Regions from separate parts of the Virgibacillus sediminis genome, predicted to be linked through region 3. Evidence: riboswitches for the same ligand, from Rfam matches in the RefSeq annotation. Region 3 holds a riboswitch; each other region holds the start of a gene.
What was found. A riboswitch is a leader RNA that binds a small molecule or an ion and turns the genes downstream of it on or off. The one in region 3 is predicted to bind thiamine pyrophosphate.

Region 1 (4,214 bases), on a different contig from region 3:
ACATTAAAATATATGGTAAAGGTGGCCATGGCTCCGAACCTCATAATACGGTGGATCCGTTGGTGACGGGAAGCCAGCTGGTCGTGAATCTGCAGCAGATTGTCAGCAGAAGAGTTAACCCTCAAAGTGCTGCAGCTGTGACCGTCGGTTCATTTCACAGCGGAAAAGCCACCAATGTCATCCCTGATACTGCTGTTATTAAAGGAACCGTACGTACATATGACCAGGAAGCAATGGAAATCATTGAACAATCTATGAGGCAGATTGTCAAAAGCACCTGTGAAGCAGCTGGTGCAGAAGTGGATTTTGACTATGTGAAGGACTGCCCATCCATATGGAACGATCCAGAAGAAACGGAAAAGGTCCGGAAGAATGCTGTGACTGTATTTGGGAAAGATGCAGTCCACACGGAGGAGCCAATGCATGGCAGTGAAGATTTTGCTTTTTATCAGCAGGTGGTGCCGGGAGTCTACTTTACGGTAGGCGGAGGAAACCCAGAGATTGATGCTGTTTACCCACATCATCACCCTAAGTTCAAAGTAGATGAGCGGGCGATGCTCCATATTGGCAAGATGTTCGCTCAACTGGTATTTTCTGACAACTAGGAGATGCTTCCGGTGCAAAAACACCAGCTGTCCCGATAGAGGGCGGCTGGTGTTTTTTTATGGAAACTTACTAGAATTGGAAATCAACTTCTGATTCTTCTTGTTGTTCCACGCCTTTCATGTATTTAATCCTGCGTTGGGCTGATGCATTGCTTACTTGTTCGTCGGCATGGTAAGAAGAGCGTACCAATGGCCCGGCTTCACAATGCTTGAATCCTTTCTCTAGAGCGATCTTCTTTAATTCTTCAAACTCATCTGGATGATAGTAGCGTTCTACTTTAAGATGTTTCTTGGTTGGCTGAAGGTATTGGCCAATGGTCATAATATCGACATTATGTGCCCGCAGATCGTCCATTGCTTCAATGATCTCTTCCTTGGTTTCTCCAAGGCCTACCATGATGCTTGATTTCGTCGGTGTATTCGGTGCTATTTCCTTAACCCGTTCAAGAAGCTGGAGCGACCGGTCGTACATAGCGATGGCTCTCACTTTCTTAGTAAGGCGGCGGACAGTCTCAATATTGTGATTGAAAATATCCGGCCCACTATCCATCAGCGTGTGAAGGCTCTCATAGTCGCCCTTCATATCAGAAGGAAGTATTTCAATGGTGGCTGCAGGATTTTGCTTGCGTATTTGCCGGACGGTTTCGGCAAATACCGCGGCGCCTCCATCTTTCAAATCATCCCTTGCCACTGCAGTCACCACAACATGCTTAAGTCCCATCACTTTGACAGAATCAGCGACCCGCTGTGGCTCTCCCCAGTCAAGTTCATTCGGAAGGCCTGTTTTAACCGCACAAAAACGGCAGCCTCGTGTGCAGGTATCCCCTAAAATCATAAAGGTCGCTGTTTTCCGCTCGCTCCAGCATTCATGGAGGTTGGGACACCGTGCTTCTTCACATACTGTGTTCAGTTTCTTGTCGCGCATCAGATGCTTGAGCTTTCTGTAAGATTCGTTGGTATTGATCTTTGTCTTCAGCCAATCGGGTTTACGTATGTACTCTGCTTGCTTCGCCATTATCGACACGCTCCTTCGATGTTTGATAATTCCATGTTTCCGATGAGTATTTTGTCTCCGCCAGCTGATATACTTCGTTCCATTGTGCATCCGACAGGGCCATCGGGTGCAGATTAATGTCGAGCCCATCTTCAAACCCTTTTTTGAATGCCTCCGTCATATCCTTATAGGACAGCTCTTTTCCTGTCAGTTGTGCAATATCCGCTGCTTTTTCAGCAAAGGATTCTCTTTTCCTCACGCGGTGTTTTTCGGATGAGAAACGGAATAGGTCAAATAGCATTTCGGTATCCATGCTTATTGGGATGGAACCATGCTGGAGCACTACGCCATTTTTCCTTGTCTGGGCATTTCCGGAGATTTTCCTTCCGTCTACAACCATCTCGTAGAACGCCGGTTTTTCGAAACAAATGGAGGTTCTCTCTCTTTCCCGCTTTCTTTCAGGAAGGGCATAGTCTGCATCAATTCCAATGTTTCTATAACCTGATAGGACACCCTTGGACAGGATATGATATGCTTCCTGAACAGAGGCGGGTATGGAAGGGTCCTGCTCATTGATCACCAGGCTGTAGGTGAGCTCATTGTCATGCAGGACAGCACTACCGCCTGTCAGCCTCCGGACTAACTCACAGTCGTGCCGCTTCAGAGCTTCCATGTTGATGGATTTCAGCTTTTGAAACCGCCCGATGGAGAGGGTTGGTTTTGACCAGCCATAGAATCGTAGAGTCGGAGGTATCATACCTTTGCTGTGCCAGTTCAACAACGATTCATCCAAAGCCATATTTGTCGCGGCATCATGGAAACCGCTGTCCAGAATAGCCCATTCTTTCTCCAAATTGTTACCTCCTGTTCCGTCACCAAACGGAGACAGCGGCTGAACCCGCAGCCTCAAAAAAAGAGACTGCACTCACGGAGAATGCAGTCTGACAATATATGAAGTGATATGCATATATATCAACTGCACTTTCCCACGCTAGCATTACCTAAATCGGGTGCAAGGGTCAGGGCGAATGCCCCTCTCAGCCGTACCTCTGGCTCCCCTAGTGCTTAAATTTTTTAATTATTCCATATCTATGCTACCTTATATTTCCTTAATTGTAAATCTTGGCGAAAGTCCGATAAAACGAATCATACTTTTACGTTAGTTTGTGTACTATCTTGAATTAGTTGCCTAATTGCTTCTGTATCCCCTTGATGGAGAAGGTCCACAATCTTGCTGCCGACAATCACACCATCTCCAGACTTGCTGAGTTCTATCGCCTGGTTGGCGTTGGATACGCCGAAGCCGGCAAGTACAGGGACATTGCTGTGACTTTTGAGCATTTCCAAGAATCCTTGCACCTTCTCGTTATGCGAGGTTCTCGCCCCTGTAGTTCCAATGACGGAAACAGCATAGAGGAATCCCTCTGATCTTCTGGCGAGCTCAGCGAGTCTTTCATCGGGACTTGTCATTGCTGCAAGTTGGATGAATGCAATATCATTCTCCTTTAAATAACCACTGACAATATACTGCTCTTCCAATGGGAGGTCGGGAATGATTACGCCGTCTACACCTGCTTGTTTGCAGGCCAATGCAAAGCGTTCTGGTCCATAGATAAGTATGGGATTGAAATAGGTCATCAGTATAACGGGTATGTTTCGCTCTTTACGGAAAGAAGCGAGTTCATCCAGCACCATGGAAAGGGATGTGCCCTTTTCAAGAGCGCGGATCCCAGCTTCCTGAATGGTCGGTCCGTCTGCCACTGGGTCGGAAAATGGTATGCCCAGCTCCACAGCAGAAGCTCCGCTTTCCTCAAGAAAGGAGATGCGTTCTTCCAAATTTTCCAGGCCGCCATCCCCAGCCATAATATAGGGTACAAATAGATTTTGCCCCGATTCCTTTCTTTGGTTCAATGTATTTTCCAATTTTGCTTTCCCCATTATTGTTCCTCCTCGATTTTCTCTTTTACTTGGTCTACATCTTTGTCTCCTCGACCGGACAGACAGATCACCAAGGATTCGCCTCTCTCCATCTGCTGTGCCAGTTTGACTGCATATGCTACAGCATGTGCACTTTCCAATGCTGGAATAATCCCCTCGGTTTTTGAGAGATATTGGAATGCCTCCAGTGCCTCTTCATCGGTAATGGAGGTGTAGGCCACCCTTTCTGTTTTATACAGATGGCTGTGTTCAGGCCCCACTCCAGGATAGTCAAGCCCAGCAGAGATGGAGAAGGCTTCTTCGATCTGTCCGTTGCTGTCCTGCAGCAGGTGGGTCATTGTACCATGCAGGATTCCTACTCTTCCTCCGGAGAGAGTGGCCGCATGCTGGTTCGTTTCCAGCCCTGCGCCACCTGCTTCCACTCCATAAAGCTTGACGTCGGTATCTTCGATGAATGGGTGAAACATCCCCATAGCATTACTTCCGCCGCCTACACATGCAACCACTGCATCTGGCAGTTTTCCTGTCTGATCCATGATCTGCCTTTTTGTCTCTTTTCCGATAACAGACTGCAAATCGCGTACAATTTGCGGGAATGGATGGGGACCTACAACCGAGCCTATGATGTAATGCGTGTCTTCTACGTGGCTCACCCAGTATCTGAGTGCTTCGTTCAC
Region 2 (4,214 bases), on a different contig from region 3:
ATGAGGCAAACCTCTCCCACAGGCGTTCGGCTTCATAAATGTCGTCCTTGGTGACAGAAGCCTCAAGTTTACTGACCCCTTCCAGCTGCTGATTCAGCCAGAGGACCGGTTCCTTTCTTTGAATCTTTGCTAATTCCGGAAATCTTTGCTCATATTTCTCCATTACTTCTCTGGATATCATGTCGGACTCCTCCTACTCTTCTGAGATTCATAACGAAAGCAACTCTAAGTCCTGTTCGTTAAAAGTGGAAATACGACTTCTGCATATAATATGTGAATAATAGAGCTTCATATGATACCAGCCGCATTTTTCCGGTTCTGGTTGATTAGTTCCAATTGTAACATGGTCCCAGCGGGAGTGTCGCATGTCAGGGCAAACCAGGAGAAGGTGCAGGTTCATCAGGAAATCCGGTAGAATCGAGTCGTGTTGGCATATAGCTGCCTATAGACGGACGAGACCGCCCGCCCTTTCAGCGCAGCAATTCTATCTACAGATTGGTGAATCATCTTTGGATGGGTCACTTGATGCAGAAACGGCCCCTCGAACGGCCAGGGACCGTCCGTTTCCACCATCATTTGATCCAATGGATAATCCCGTGCCAGCTTTTGAATCTTTGGTTTATATAAAACATCAGGTGTAACGGAAATATAATAACCATTCTGCTTCATTCGCTCGACGGTTTTGTCATCTCCCTTGAACCAGTGGAAATGGGCATCCTGGATGGAATGCTTCTCCAACAGGCCGCAGACAAGTGGAGCGTCTTCATAAACAGCATGCAGAGCCAATGGGGCATCCAGCTCACTGGCGAGCTGGATGAACGCTTCCAACAGTTCAATATATGGTTCGAGGGGCAGTGACGGGTCATCCTTAATCAGATAATAAGGAAGACCCACCTCCCCCACCGCGGACATCTCTTCACTGTTCTGTCTGATAAACTGAAGCAAGTCGGCCAGCTCTTCTTCTGGTGGCAATGGCTGTTCGGGATGATAGCCAAATGCCGTCAGAACCTGTGGATACTCTTTAGATAAAGCTAGATTCACACGAGAGGAGGCAAGGCCACTGGAGACCGATATCAACCGATCGATTCCATCATCTTCAGCTTCCTGAAGAATAGCGGCACGGTCTTCCTCCCGGTATGCATCCAGATGAATATGGGCATCGATGATTTTCTTTCGCATGTGGTCCCTCAGCTTTTTACAGACTCAACAGCAATTGGCCAGTTCTCCATTCTATAGGCCATTTCCCAGAAGGAGTATTCATATTGGCTGCTGATCATAAAATGTTCTTTCATCCTGGCACGGTCCTGCTTGGTTACCTCTTCGGCAATCGCATCCAACCGATCGATTTGCTCCATCACTGATTCTTTGAACCAATCGCTCCCGTAAGCATCCATCCACTTCTGATAGACAGGTTCTTCCGGTTTGGAGCCCTTTAAGCGTTCACCAATTTCATAGTAGAGCCAGTAGCACGGCAGAATCGCTGCAATGATATCGCCGAGATGGCCGTTATAGCTTGCCCTGTGCAGATGTGATGTATATGCATAGGCAGTGGGCGCCGGAATGAAATTCTCCTGTTCCTGATCCGTTATCTTAAGCATCTTATAAAAAGTTTCATGCAGACCCATCTCCGCTTCATAGGACCCCTGTGCATGGGATGCCATCCTGCTTGTCGTATAAAAGTCCTGCGCTTTCGCTGCCCCGATTGACTGTGCTTTGGCAAAATGGGACAAATAATAGGCATCCTGCATGACATAATAGCGGAAGCACTCAAGTGGAAGTGTTCCTTCTCCTAATTCTTTGATGAACGGGTGGCTGAAGCTCGCTTCCCAAATAGGGTTTGCCTCTTTTCTTAATTCCTCTGAAAATCTCATCATAAACCTCCTTCAATTTTCCATTGCATAGAAAAACCTCCCTCCCTGAAGACAGGAAGTGGAGGCTGAATATACTGGTTTATGAATAGACGTATCCCATGCCCCACTTCCCTACGCTGGTATAAGCCAGATCAGGTTCAAAGGGTCTTAAAGTACACTTTAATCTCAACCTTGTAACAAGGTTCCCCCAGTGGAAGTTTCACTTATTCGAATGGTATTACCTTCAATATATCATTGAATTGGTAATTGTCAAATACTTGCGGGCAACAGTGGCTAGGAGTTGAGGGTTAGCTGTGGGCAGCCCAGTTAGCAGATAAACCGGACCAACTAAATGAGTGGGTATAAACCACTCCGGAAATACACTTCGGTTTCCGAAGCGGCTATTCCCACTAAACTAGATTTCTAGCTCATTCAGCTTTTTCTTTTGATTAAACACTTTTGTCCTAGCACACAATCATTTTATTCACCGTTTTTCATCAATCGCATTGAATTCAACACAACCGCCAGTGTGGCCCCCACATCGGCGAGAATCGCAATCCACAATGTCAGCCAGCCAGGAACCACCAGCAGAAGTGCAACCACCTTAATACCAAGCGCAAAAATGATATTCTGCTTGATGATCGTTAATGCCTGTCTGCTGAGGGAAACGGTATATGGCAATTTCTCCAGATCATCCGCCATCAAGGCAATGTCCGCCGTCTCAAGTGCCGTATCCGTACCGGCTCCCCCCATGGCAATACCAACTGTCGCAGCAGCCAGCGCAGGAGCGTCGTTCACTCCATCTCCTACCATTGCCGTGTTGCCATATGATTGCCGTATTTCTTTGACAGCTGACAGCTTATCCTGCGGCAGCAATTCTGCCTTCGTATCGGTCATGCCAAGCTGCTCTCCTATCGCGTTGCCGGCAGCTTGATTATCTCCGGTCAGCATTACTGTCTTCCTGATACCTAACGCATGGAGCTTCTCGATGATCGTGCGGCTGGTATGTCTCACCTTATCGGCCACCGCAATGATGCCTGTTATTTCCTCCCTCGTTCCAATAAGCATCACGGTCTTCCCCTCGGCCTGCAAGCTGCCGATTTGTTCTGCATGGGCTTCCACTGGCGCATGAATCTCTTCAAATAAGGAAGGACTGCCAATAAAATAATCGATTCCTTCTATGGTTGCCGAAGCACCTTTTCCGGTGATGGACTGGAAAGCCTCTGCCGTATAATCCACCACGTTTTCCTCCTCCGCCCTGCGGATAATGGAGGAAGCAAGCGGGTGGCGCGAATAAGTTTCCAGTGCTTTTGCCATACCCAAGATCTCCTGTGGTGATTTTTCCCCTAATGGCAAGATATCGGTCACTTCCGGTTTCCCTTCCGTCAATGTCCCTGTTTTATCAAAAGCGATGGCCTGGATGCGACCGGTTTCCTCTAAGTGGATACCACCTTTAATCAGTACTCCATTTCTGGCAGCATTGCCGATCGCGGTTACAATCGCGACAGGGGTGGAGATGACGAGTGCACAAGGGCAGCCGACAACCAGCACTGCCAGGCCGCTGTATACCCATTCAGACCAAGACCCGCCTAAGAAAAGCGGCGGCACTACAGCAACAAGGGCAGCCAAGACAATGATGGCGGGTGTATAGTATTTAGCGAATCGATCTACAAACTGTTGCGACGGAGCTCTTTCTGCCTGTGCCTCTTCCACCAGGTGGATGATTTTGGCAATGGTTGTGTCTTCACTCCGTTTTGTAACCCGGACTTCCAGTGATCCCTCTTCATTGAGCGTACCCGCAAACACCTCGTCCCCGGGGTTCTTGTATACCGGAATCGATTCTCCGGTAATGGCTGCTTGGTTAATGGAAGTGGCACCCTTCACCACTTCCCCGTCCATGGCGAGCTTATCTCCAGGCTTGATCAGCATGATATCGCCGATCTGAACATCCTCGACATCTACTTCCATCAGTTGGCCGTCTCTTCTGAGAGTTGCCCTGTTTGGAGCGATATCCATCAGGGACCGGATCGACTGCCGGGCCTTATCCATGGAGTAATCCTCCAATGCCTCACTCAAAGCAAACAGAAAGACGACAATGGCCGCTTCCGCCCATTCGCCAATGATCGCGGCACCTATGATGGCGATCGTCATCAGTGTCCGCATATCGAACTCCAGTCGGGATAGGTTTTTCAGTCCTGTTCTGAACAAGTCCAGCCCGCCGACCAGTATGGCTGTAATGAATAATCCTATTCCCAGTGGATGCTCATCCCCAGCCTGAACGACAGCAAGGATTCCTCCAATGGTAAACAGCAGGGAGATCAGCGGCAGCAGATTCTCCCTTTTCTTCCAAAAAGGATCCTTCGG
Region 3 (4,214 bases):
CGAACGTCTTGGGGCGCACGGATTTCCTTGCGGTACAGCAAATAGGCAAAAAGGATAGCCGTCACACCAGCAAACAGCGACAGCAATAAAGCTTTATCAGCAATCAAACCGGCGTTCAGTCCAGTGGAAGAAGCAGACAGACTCGGGGCCACTTGAACAATATAGTCTGAAGAAAGGGCCATTCCTTGACCTGCAAGCGCAATAGCCACAGCAGCTGTCATTACGGGCAGTCCGGCTTTAACAGCTGCTGGAACCAACAAGGCACAGATCAGAGGAACAGCAGGTGTCGGCCAAAAAAACAGAGAAATAAGATACGTGACACCCACTAAAACAAAGAAGGACACATGACCATTGACCATCATTCTCTGAATCGGCTGGATCATTTTTCGATCGGCACCTAGGTCATGTAAAGAATTCAGCAATGCCAGCATGAAAGTAATAATGAGAAAAATACTGAATAGCTCCTGTGCGGCTACCAAATTGGCATTGAAAATTGCAGTGAAGCCATCAAGCAAACTGCCCTTGTATACCCAGGCGATGACAAACGTTCCCAATAATGTGGGAAATACTACCCCTTTACGGAAGATCATCACCACAATAATAGCGAGCGTAAATAAACCATATAACCAATGGGAGACTTCCAAGCCCATATAGACCACGCCTCTCCTCAAGAATTAGTTATACAGCCTATGCAGTAAGCTTCTAAAACGCTACTGCTATGTTTAGCAATTAACTCCAGGGGAATAAAAACAATAAATCTACTATGAAGGAGGATGCTGAATGAAACCATTTATAAAAGGATATACAAACGATGAACAGCTGAAAACTGATGTAAGTGTACTGAAAGATAAAGGGGTAAATAAAGATGATGTATATATCATTTCCCATGATGAAGATCGTACGGAACGTGTAGCCGGCGGGGCTGATGCCAACACAATTGGTACGGACGAAATGGGCTTCTCCGACGCTGTAGGTACCGTATTCAAGAGCCAGGGAGATGAATTGCGGACGAAACTAAAAGATATCGGCTTCTCCCAAGAAGAAGCGGAGCAATATGAAGAAGAGATGGACGAAGGGAAAATTTTCCTGATTGTTACCAACTATGAAAATATAAACAGTTATTTACTCTAAAGCAAAAAGAACACGAGCTGGCGAATCCCAGCTCGTGTTCTTTTTGCTTTTACTCCTTCATGGGCAGGAACAGCATCAATCAGCCTAGACCCTCAGCAAATTGCCCGCCTGTCTCCTCGGGTATTCGCCAATCCGTCTTAACGGATCCAACCGCCATGCATCCTCTAGTCCTCCAAGCCGGCACATTCATGGCAGTACAAATCCCCATCCTTCTGCTCTCCGTCAAAAAAACCATTTTCACAATAAATCTCTTTCCCACAGACAGTGCAGCTTCCCACTAATTCCCGCAAGATGGTTCACCCTCCTTCTACATATTTCTATTCTATTAAAAAAGCAACCTCCTGTGCCATAGAGGTTGCTTTTCTGTGAGCGAAACTGGCAAGCTATGAAGCTCTCAATAGAATTCTGGGCTGCTTATGGAATAAGAAGAATATGATCAGGGTGCTCAGGATAAAAGATGGCAGCATATAGGAACCATTATAGAGAAGGGAATATAACCATGCTGGCTGCCCCTCCACTGCGGAACCGAAAAATACGATTCCCGCAATATAATGTGCCAGAAAACGAAGTGCCGATCCGATAAAAGCCCCTGCCGTAATATAAGATAGATAGGTTTTGGTATGGCCTTCTTTCACTGCCTGCTGGATTCTGCGGGCAAATATACCCGCAAACCCAATCACCGTAAAGGCAACCAGGTAATCCAACAGCCCCTGTATAGGATGAAGAATATAAGCGGTCCCTGTTGCCACCTGAAGAATACCCCATAGGAAGCCGGATAAAAGACCGCCCTTCAGCCCCCAGCGGAAGGCCACAACAAACACGGGAATCATAGCAAAAGACACAGAGCCTCCCATCGCCCAAACCTTAAATGACAGGAAGGGCAGTATATCCAACAATAGTGCTAATGCAGTAAATACAGCTACTTCTATCAGAAATAATGTCTTGCCGGACTTCATATAATAACCTCCCCAGCAGTTTTTCTGCACACAAAAAAAGCAATGCCAAGGGGAAGACTTCCTGATGGGAACAGTTCCGCTCACATTGCTTTTTACCATCAAGAAAGCCACCATCCCTGCGCTAGTACTAACTAACAGGTTCAAAGGGTCTGAACATTTGTCCACTCTCAGCCACATGGCTCCCCCTGCAGGCTTTCCATTCACTTTTTTTGCTACTAGTATTGTATACTACCTGTCCTATCAATTCAACAAAAAGTCCAGCCGGCTGGAGAGCTGACGTTCAAGCAAGAAGATAGATTCATGGACAGCCCAGCTATTCCACACATTGATCCAATAGTCAGCTTATATAGGCCCCTGCCTCCCAGTCTCTTCTCATTTTTTCCAGTGGTCCCACCTGCGTTCGGGTCTCCACCTCACCGTTGGAAATATAGAATTTCTAGGCCATGTGAAATAATCACTTGAATTAAAGATGTTTTGCCTTGACATTCGTTATTTATAAACTTATACTTAGTAACATAAAGTAACTAACGCAAGATACTATAATTTGGAGGGATAATGAATGGCTAAAACAACTTGGAACGTAGATACCGCACATAGTGAAGTTGGCTTCACAGTAAAACATATGATGATTTCTAAAGTAAAGGGAACTTTCAACGATTTTTCTGCGGTAATTGAGGCAGACGTAGAAGACTTGACGGACTCAAATGTAGAGGTAACTATTGACGCAGCAAGTATTGATACAAGACAGGAAGGCCGTGATGACCACCTTCGCGGCGAGGATTTCTTCGATGTGGAGAAATACCCGAAGATTACCTTTGTTGCTACGGATATCAAAAAGAAATCAGGCAACAATTATGATGTAACTGGGGATCTTACTATTAAAGGTACAACCAAACCGGTCACTGTCGATGTAGTCTATGAAGGGCAAAGCAAGGATCCTATGAGCGGCAATATCGTGGCAGGTTTCAGCGCGGACACCACCATCAACCGGAAAGAATTCGGACTGACATGGAACGCACCTGTAGAAACAGGCGGTGTCCTCGTCGGTGAGGACATCAAAGTTCATGCAGAGATTGAAGCACATAAAGCGGAATAATACCAAGCATCAAGGAAGAGCATAATTGCCTGAATAGCTATGTACTTACCATGCTCAACACACGAGGTTAAGACGGCGTGACTCCGTCAACAAAGAAAAAGAGGCAGAATCATCTTTTCGATGAGACTGCCTCTTTTATTGCATTCCCTTCTCTCTGCATTGTTTGAAGTTAACTTCCTTGAGGTAAACTATCTATAAAAAGGAGGAATGGGATTTATGGGTTTAAATGTAGCACAAAAGCTGATCAAAGATCATTTAGTGTCTGGAGAAATGAAACCAGGCGAAGAGATCGGACTGAAAATTGACCAGACCCTCACCCAAGATGCAACCGGTACCATGGTCATGCTGGAGTTGGAAGCGATGGGTTTGGATTATGCCAAGACAGAGGTCTCTGCTCAATATGTCGACCATAACCTTATCCAGGTAGACAGTAAGAATCCGGATGACCATCTATTTCTTGAAAGCGCTGCAAAGCGGTTTGGCATCTACTACAGCAGACCTGGCAATGGTGTCAGCCACCCTGTCCATATGCAGCGACTGGCCGTTCCAGGCAAGACACTGCTGGGCTCCGACAGCCATACATGTGCAAACGGCTGTATGGGTATGCTCGCCATGGGAGCAGGCGGCATCGATGTGGCCATGGCCATTGCGGGAGAACCAATATACATTACCATGCCAAAAATATTTGGAGTGAAGCTGACAGGCGAACTGCCGGATTGGGTAAGTGCTAAAGATGTCATCCTTGAACTTCTGAGACGTTACGATGTTAAAGGCGGTGTCGGCAAAATCATCGAATTCTATGGACCTGGACTGGATAACCTCAGTGCCATGGATCGCCACGTCATAGCAAACATGGGAGCTGAACTAGGGGCAACTACTACCGTATTCCCTTCTGATCAAGAGGTGAAGAAATTCCTCCGCATCCAGCATAGGGAGGATGACTGGGTAGAAGTAGTTGCAGATAAAGATGCCACCTACGACATAGACGATGAAATCAACCTTTCTGAGCTGGAGCCATTGGTTGCCAAGCC
Region 4 (4,214 bases), on a different contig from region 3:
ACATCATCTTTTTCCGGGAAAAATAGTCCATAATCAACCTCTCTTTCCTATTAATAGTATTTTTCCCTTCTAATATTACATATCCATTGATAAAATACTATTAATTATTTGTAAAATTTTGTCAAATTTAGTGCTATATAACTACAAATAGAAAAAACCGTTATTGGTACCTATCGATTTATAAAATAACGTAAATTTTTTGCGAAAACCCTTGAAAAATTGTTCAATCCCATATATAATTTATTCTTGTGATGGCCGATATGGGGCATTAGCTCAGCTGGGAGAGCGCTTCGCTGGCAGCGAAGAGGTCAGCGGTTCGAGCCCGCTATGCTCCATCACCAAAGAGAAGCTTCCTTACTATAAGGAAGCTTCTCTTTTTTATTTCCCTCTGCAATTCCTTTGTTTACCTTTCCTTCCATGCGGATATATCCATTGTAAACTATTGAAAAGGAAGTGTACTTATGCTAGCAGTTACTTTCCAAGGAAAAGAGTCTATGAAGGCAAAGAAAGTGGACACTCCGGATATAGAAGAAAACACGGATGTTATCATCAAAATTACGGCAAGTGGCATTTGTGGGTCTGATTTACATTTGTATAAAGGGGGAATCACCCCTGAACAAGATTACGTGGTCGGACATGAGCCCATGGGAATTGTAGAGGAAACAGGTTCTGAAGTAACCAAACTCAAAAAAGGGGATCGTGTAGTCATTCCATTCAATATTGGCTGCGGAGAATGCTTTTTCTGCAAAAACCAAATGGAAAGCCAATGTGACAATTCCAACCCGCACGGGGAAGTCGGTGGATTATTTGGTTTCGGAGAGCAGAACGGCAACCATCCGGGTGGCCAGGCTGAATATTTGCGTGTTCCTTATGCAGATTTCACCGCTTTTAAAGTTCCTGAATCAAGTGAACTGGAAGACGAGCAGGTACTGCTGCTCTCCGACGTCATCCCAACCTCCTGGTGGAGCGTAGAAAACAGTGGTGTAAAAGAGGGAGATACTGTTGTGGTACTTGGGTCTGGACCTGTCGGCCTTATGACGCAGAAACTTGCCCGGTTGAAAGGCGCTCAGCGGGTGATCGCAGTTGACCAAATGGATTATCGACTAGAACATGCCAGGAAAACCAACCAGGCTGAGACTTATAACTTTAAAGAAGAGGAAAAAATCGGGGAGTTGCTCAAGGAAGAGACCAAAGGTGGAGCCGACGTAGTCATCGACTGTGTTGGTATGGACGGGACTGTTCCGCCTAACACAGAGTTCGGCTCTGAAAAAGATAACCAGTTCGGCACCATCAGCCCAATTGTAACTGCTTCCCAGGCTGTACGTAAATTCGGTACTGTTCAACTTACAGGTGTATATGCTACAGAAGCAAATAATTTCCCTATTGGAGACTTCTTTACCCATAATGTTTCTTTAAAGATGGGGCAGGCTCCCGTCATTCATATGATGCCTGAGTTATATAAAAGGATTGAAAATAAGGAATTTGACCCGACAGATATTATTACGCATAAAATGAAGATAGAAGACGCTGCTGATGCTTATGATATGTTCGATAAAAAAGAGGATAACAGCATCAAAGTAATCTTCAAACCTTAGAACTGAACAAGTATGCTGACAAATAGCTACACTTTTGTTATGCTAATATAGAAAATTCTATAAAAGCAAGAACTACTAGGGGTGCCGAAATACAGGCTGAGAGGAAAGATGGACTTTCCGACCCTTACGGACCTGATCTGGATCATACCAGCGGAGGGAAGTAGTCGACAATTTGTCAATCTATTTTCAGCTTATTCAAGCCAGGTCCTGCATGGGATCTGGCTTTTTTGGTTTCCGAAAGAAGGGAGAATACAGATGAATCGTACACATTTACTGACATTAATGGCTGTATTCATTGCAATTGGCACTATCACCTCCCAATTGCTCTGGTTTCCAGCCGGCATAGCCAAAGCCTATCCGGTACAACATGCTATCAATGTCATGGCTGCCGTCATCCTGGGCCCTGGCCCGGCGGTAATTATTGCCTTCATGATCAGCCTATTAAGGAATATGCTGGGACTCGGCACCTTATTGGCCTTTCCTGGGGCAATGGTGGGAGCCCTGTTCGCCGGCCTGCTTTTCCGCTGGTTCGGCAAGAGAATCTGGGCTGCAGCCGGAGAAGCTTTGGGAAGCGGGGTTATCGGGGCTTTGTTTGCCGTCCCTTTTGCCAACATTTTGATGGGCAGTTCTGCGGGTGCCCTTGCATTTATCCCGCCATTTATCATTAGCAGCACTACAGGAGCCATTATCGGCTGGTTTATCGTGACAAAGCTATCAACCAATAATGCATTGGAGATTACAGGGAGGAATACACAATGAAACAAATACCATGCGCTTTGACAATTGCCGGTACCGATCCCAGCGGCGGAGCGGGAATTCAAGCTGATTTGAAAACATTCCAGGAATTGAAAAGCTATGGAATGTCAGTGATCACTTCGGTGGTCGCCCAAAACACAACAGGTGTTCAGGATGTCCTGCATATGACACCGGAAATGATATCCCGGCAACTTGATTCTGTCCTTACTGACATGCCGGTCCACGCATTCAAAACCGGCATGATCGCCAACATTCCTATGATGGAAGCCATCTCAGAGAAAATCATAGACATCAAGGGACCGTATGTGATGGACCCAGTAATGGTGGCTACCAGCGGGGATGCCCTCATTGAAAAAGAAGCCCGTGCTTTCCTCCGCGAAAACCTGCTGCCACATGCAGACTTGGTAACACCAAATATACCAGAGACAGAATTTCTGCTGGATAAAAAAGTTGAAACTGTTACGGATATGAAACTGGCAGCTAAAGAGCTAGTACACACATATGGAGTCGGAGCTGCATTAATTAAAGGCGGCCATATCAAAGGCGAGGCAATAGATTTCCTGTATGACGGCCAAGATATCCATTCCTTTTCCGCTCATCGAATTCACACTACCAGTACCCATGGGACAGGCTGTACTTACTCAGCAGCCATAACGGCTTACCTCAGCCAGGGAAAACCATTGATAGAGTCGGTGGAGTATGCAAAGAGGTTTATTACAGCATCTCTTCAGCATGCTTTTGATCTTGGTACTGGCAACGGACCGACAAACCATTGGGCTATCAGGGAGGAAGGTTTTAGACAATGAAGGTAGAGATCATTAAAGAAGTAAGAGAACATCAGCCATTAATACATCATATAACCAATCAGGTAGTCATGAATTTCTCGGCAAATGGACTTCTCTCCTTCGGGGCCTCTCCAGTAATGGCCAAGGCCCAAGAGGAAGCAGCAGAAATGGCTTCCCATGCGGATGGACTGCTCCTAAATATCGGAACACTGACATCCGGTGACCTGGAAGCCATGATTGCTGCCGGTAAAGCTGCCAACCAAATAGGCATACCGGTAGTATTAGACCCTGTAGGAGCAGCGGCCACCACTTGGCGCAGCCAAGCTGTTAAAAAAATTTTGGCTGAGGTGCATCCTTCCGCCATCAAAGGAAATGCCGGAGAAATGGCCCACCTTGTAAACATCCCCTGGGAAACTAAAGGGGTAGATTCGACTGGTGAGGGAAACACCGAAAACATTGCTGCTCAAGTTGCAGACACCTATGACACCACCGCTATAGTTACAGGGAAAAAAGATATTATTTGCCAAGGCAACAGAATTATTGAAAATAATACAGGAGACCCCTATCTATCAAAACTGACAGGCGCAGGATGTTTATTGGGCTCCATACTGGCTGCCTGCCTGACAACTGGCCATTCTGCCGATCAACAAGCACTTGCTGCCGTCAATTTCTATGGTTTGGCAGCCGAATATGCTGCAGATTCTCCGGATGTTAAAGGGCCCGGCACATTTATGTCCCGGTTCATTGATGCTCTTTCCAAGGACCCCGCCAAGTTGAACAGGAGGGATATAGATGAATGATAAAGTCCATCAGCTGCTCAGAAAGTATTTCATCATGGGGAGCCAGGACTGCCCCCGTGATCCGCGGGTCATCCTTGCAGAAGCCGCTGAGGCTGGGATAACCGCCTTCCAATTCCGGGAAAAAGGGAAGGGCTCGCTTGAAGGAGACGAAAAAAGAGCATTGGGAAAAGAACTGCAGCACATATGCCGTTCCCATCATATTCCATTCATTGTGAATGACGACCTCCATTTGGCCAATGAGCTGGATGCTGACGGCATCCATATAGGTCAGAACGACA

Region 1: linked by a shared signal. The riboswitch ahead of ACFODW_RS03905 (lipoate--protein ligase family protein) and the one ahead of thiT (energy-coupled thiamine transporter ThiT) in region 3 are both predicted to bind thiamine pyrophosphate.
Region 2: linked by a shared signal. The riboswitch ahead of tenA (thiaminase II) and the one ahead of thiT (energy-coupled thiamine transporter ThiT) in region 3 are both predicted to bind thiamine pyrophosphate.
Region 4: linked by a shared signal. The riboswitch ahead of thiW (energy coupling factor transporter S component ThiW) and the one ahead of thiT (energy-coupled thiamine transporter ThiT) in region 3 are both predicted to bind thiamine pyrophosphate.

Annotation. Positions count from the first base shown of each region.
Region 1 is NZ_JBHRRZ010000006.1:96,315-100,528, forward strand. Features, by position in the region: gene ACFODW_RS03895 (M20 metallopeptidase family protein) at 1-605, shown strand, start outside; gene lipA (lipoyl synthase) at 676-1,620, opposite strand; gene ACFODW_RS03905 (lipoate--protein ligase family protein) at 1,592-2,452, opposite strand; TPP riboswitch at 2,566-2,669, opposite strand; gene trpA (tryptophan synthase subunit alpha) at 2,746-3,537, opposite strand; gene trpB (tryptophan synthase subunit beta) at 3,537-4,214, opposite strand, start outside.
Region 2 is NZ_JBHRRZ010000002.1:92,700-96,913, reverse strand. Features, by position in the region: gene ACFODW_RS01485 (D-serine ammonia-lyase) at 1-181, opposite strand, end outside; gene ACFODW_RS01480 (TatD family hydrolase) at 400-1,179, opposite strand; gene tenA (thiaminase II) at 1,188-1,871, opposite strand; TPP riboswitch at 1,963-2,070, opposite strand; gene ACFODW_RS01470 (heavy metal translocating P-type ATPase) at 2,331-4,214, opposite strand, start outside.
Region 3 is NZ_JBHRRZ010000005.1:50,072-54,285, reverse strand. Features, by position in the region: gene ACFODW_RS03345 (hypothetical protein) at 1-650, opposite strand, end outside; gene ACFODW_RS03340 (general stress protein) at 781-1,131, shown strand; gene ACFODW_RS03335 (hypothetical protein) at 1,296-1,421, opposite strand; gene thiT (energy-coupled thiamine transporter ThiT) at 1,515-2,087, opposite strand; TPP riboswitch at 2,184-2,283, opposite strand; gene ACFODW_RS03325 (YceI family protein) at 2,647-3,183, shown strand; gene ACFODW_RS03320 (aconitate hydratase) at 3,400-4,214, shown strand, end outside.
Region 4 is NZ_JBHRRZ010000006.1:71,232-75,445, reverse strand. Features, by position in the region: gene ACFODW_RS03790 (5'-nucleotidase C-terminal domain-containing protein) at 1-31, opposite strand, end outside; tRNA gene ACFODW_RS03785 (tRNA-Ala) at 263-335, shown strand; gene ACFODW_RS03780 (zinc-dependent alcohol dehydrogenase) at 462-1,595, shown strand; TPP riboswitch at 1,663-1,771, shown strand; gene thiW (energy coupling factor transporter S component ThiW) at 1,851-2,354, shown strand; gene thiD (bifunctional hydroxymethylpyrimidine kinase/phosphomethylpyrimidine kinase) at 2,351-3,157, shown strand; gene thiM (hydroxyethylthiazole kinase) at 3,154-3,936, shown strand; gene thiE (thiamine phosphate synthase) at 3,929-4,214, shown strand, end outside.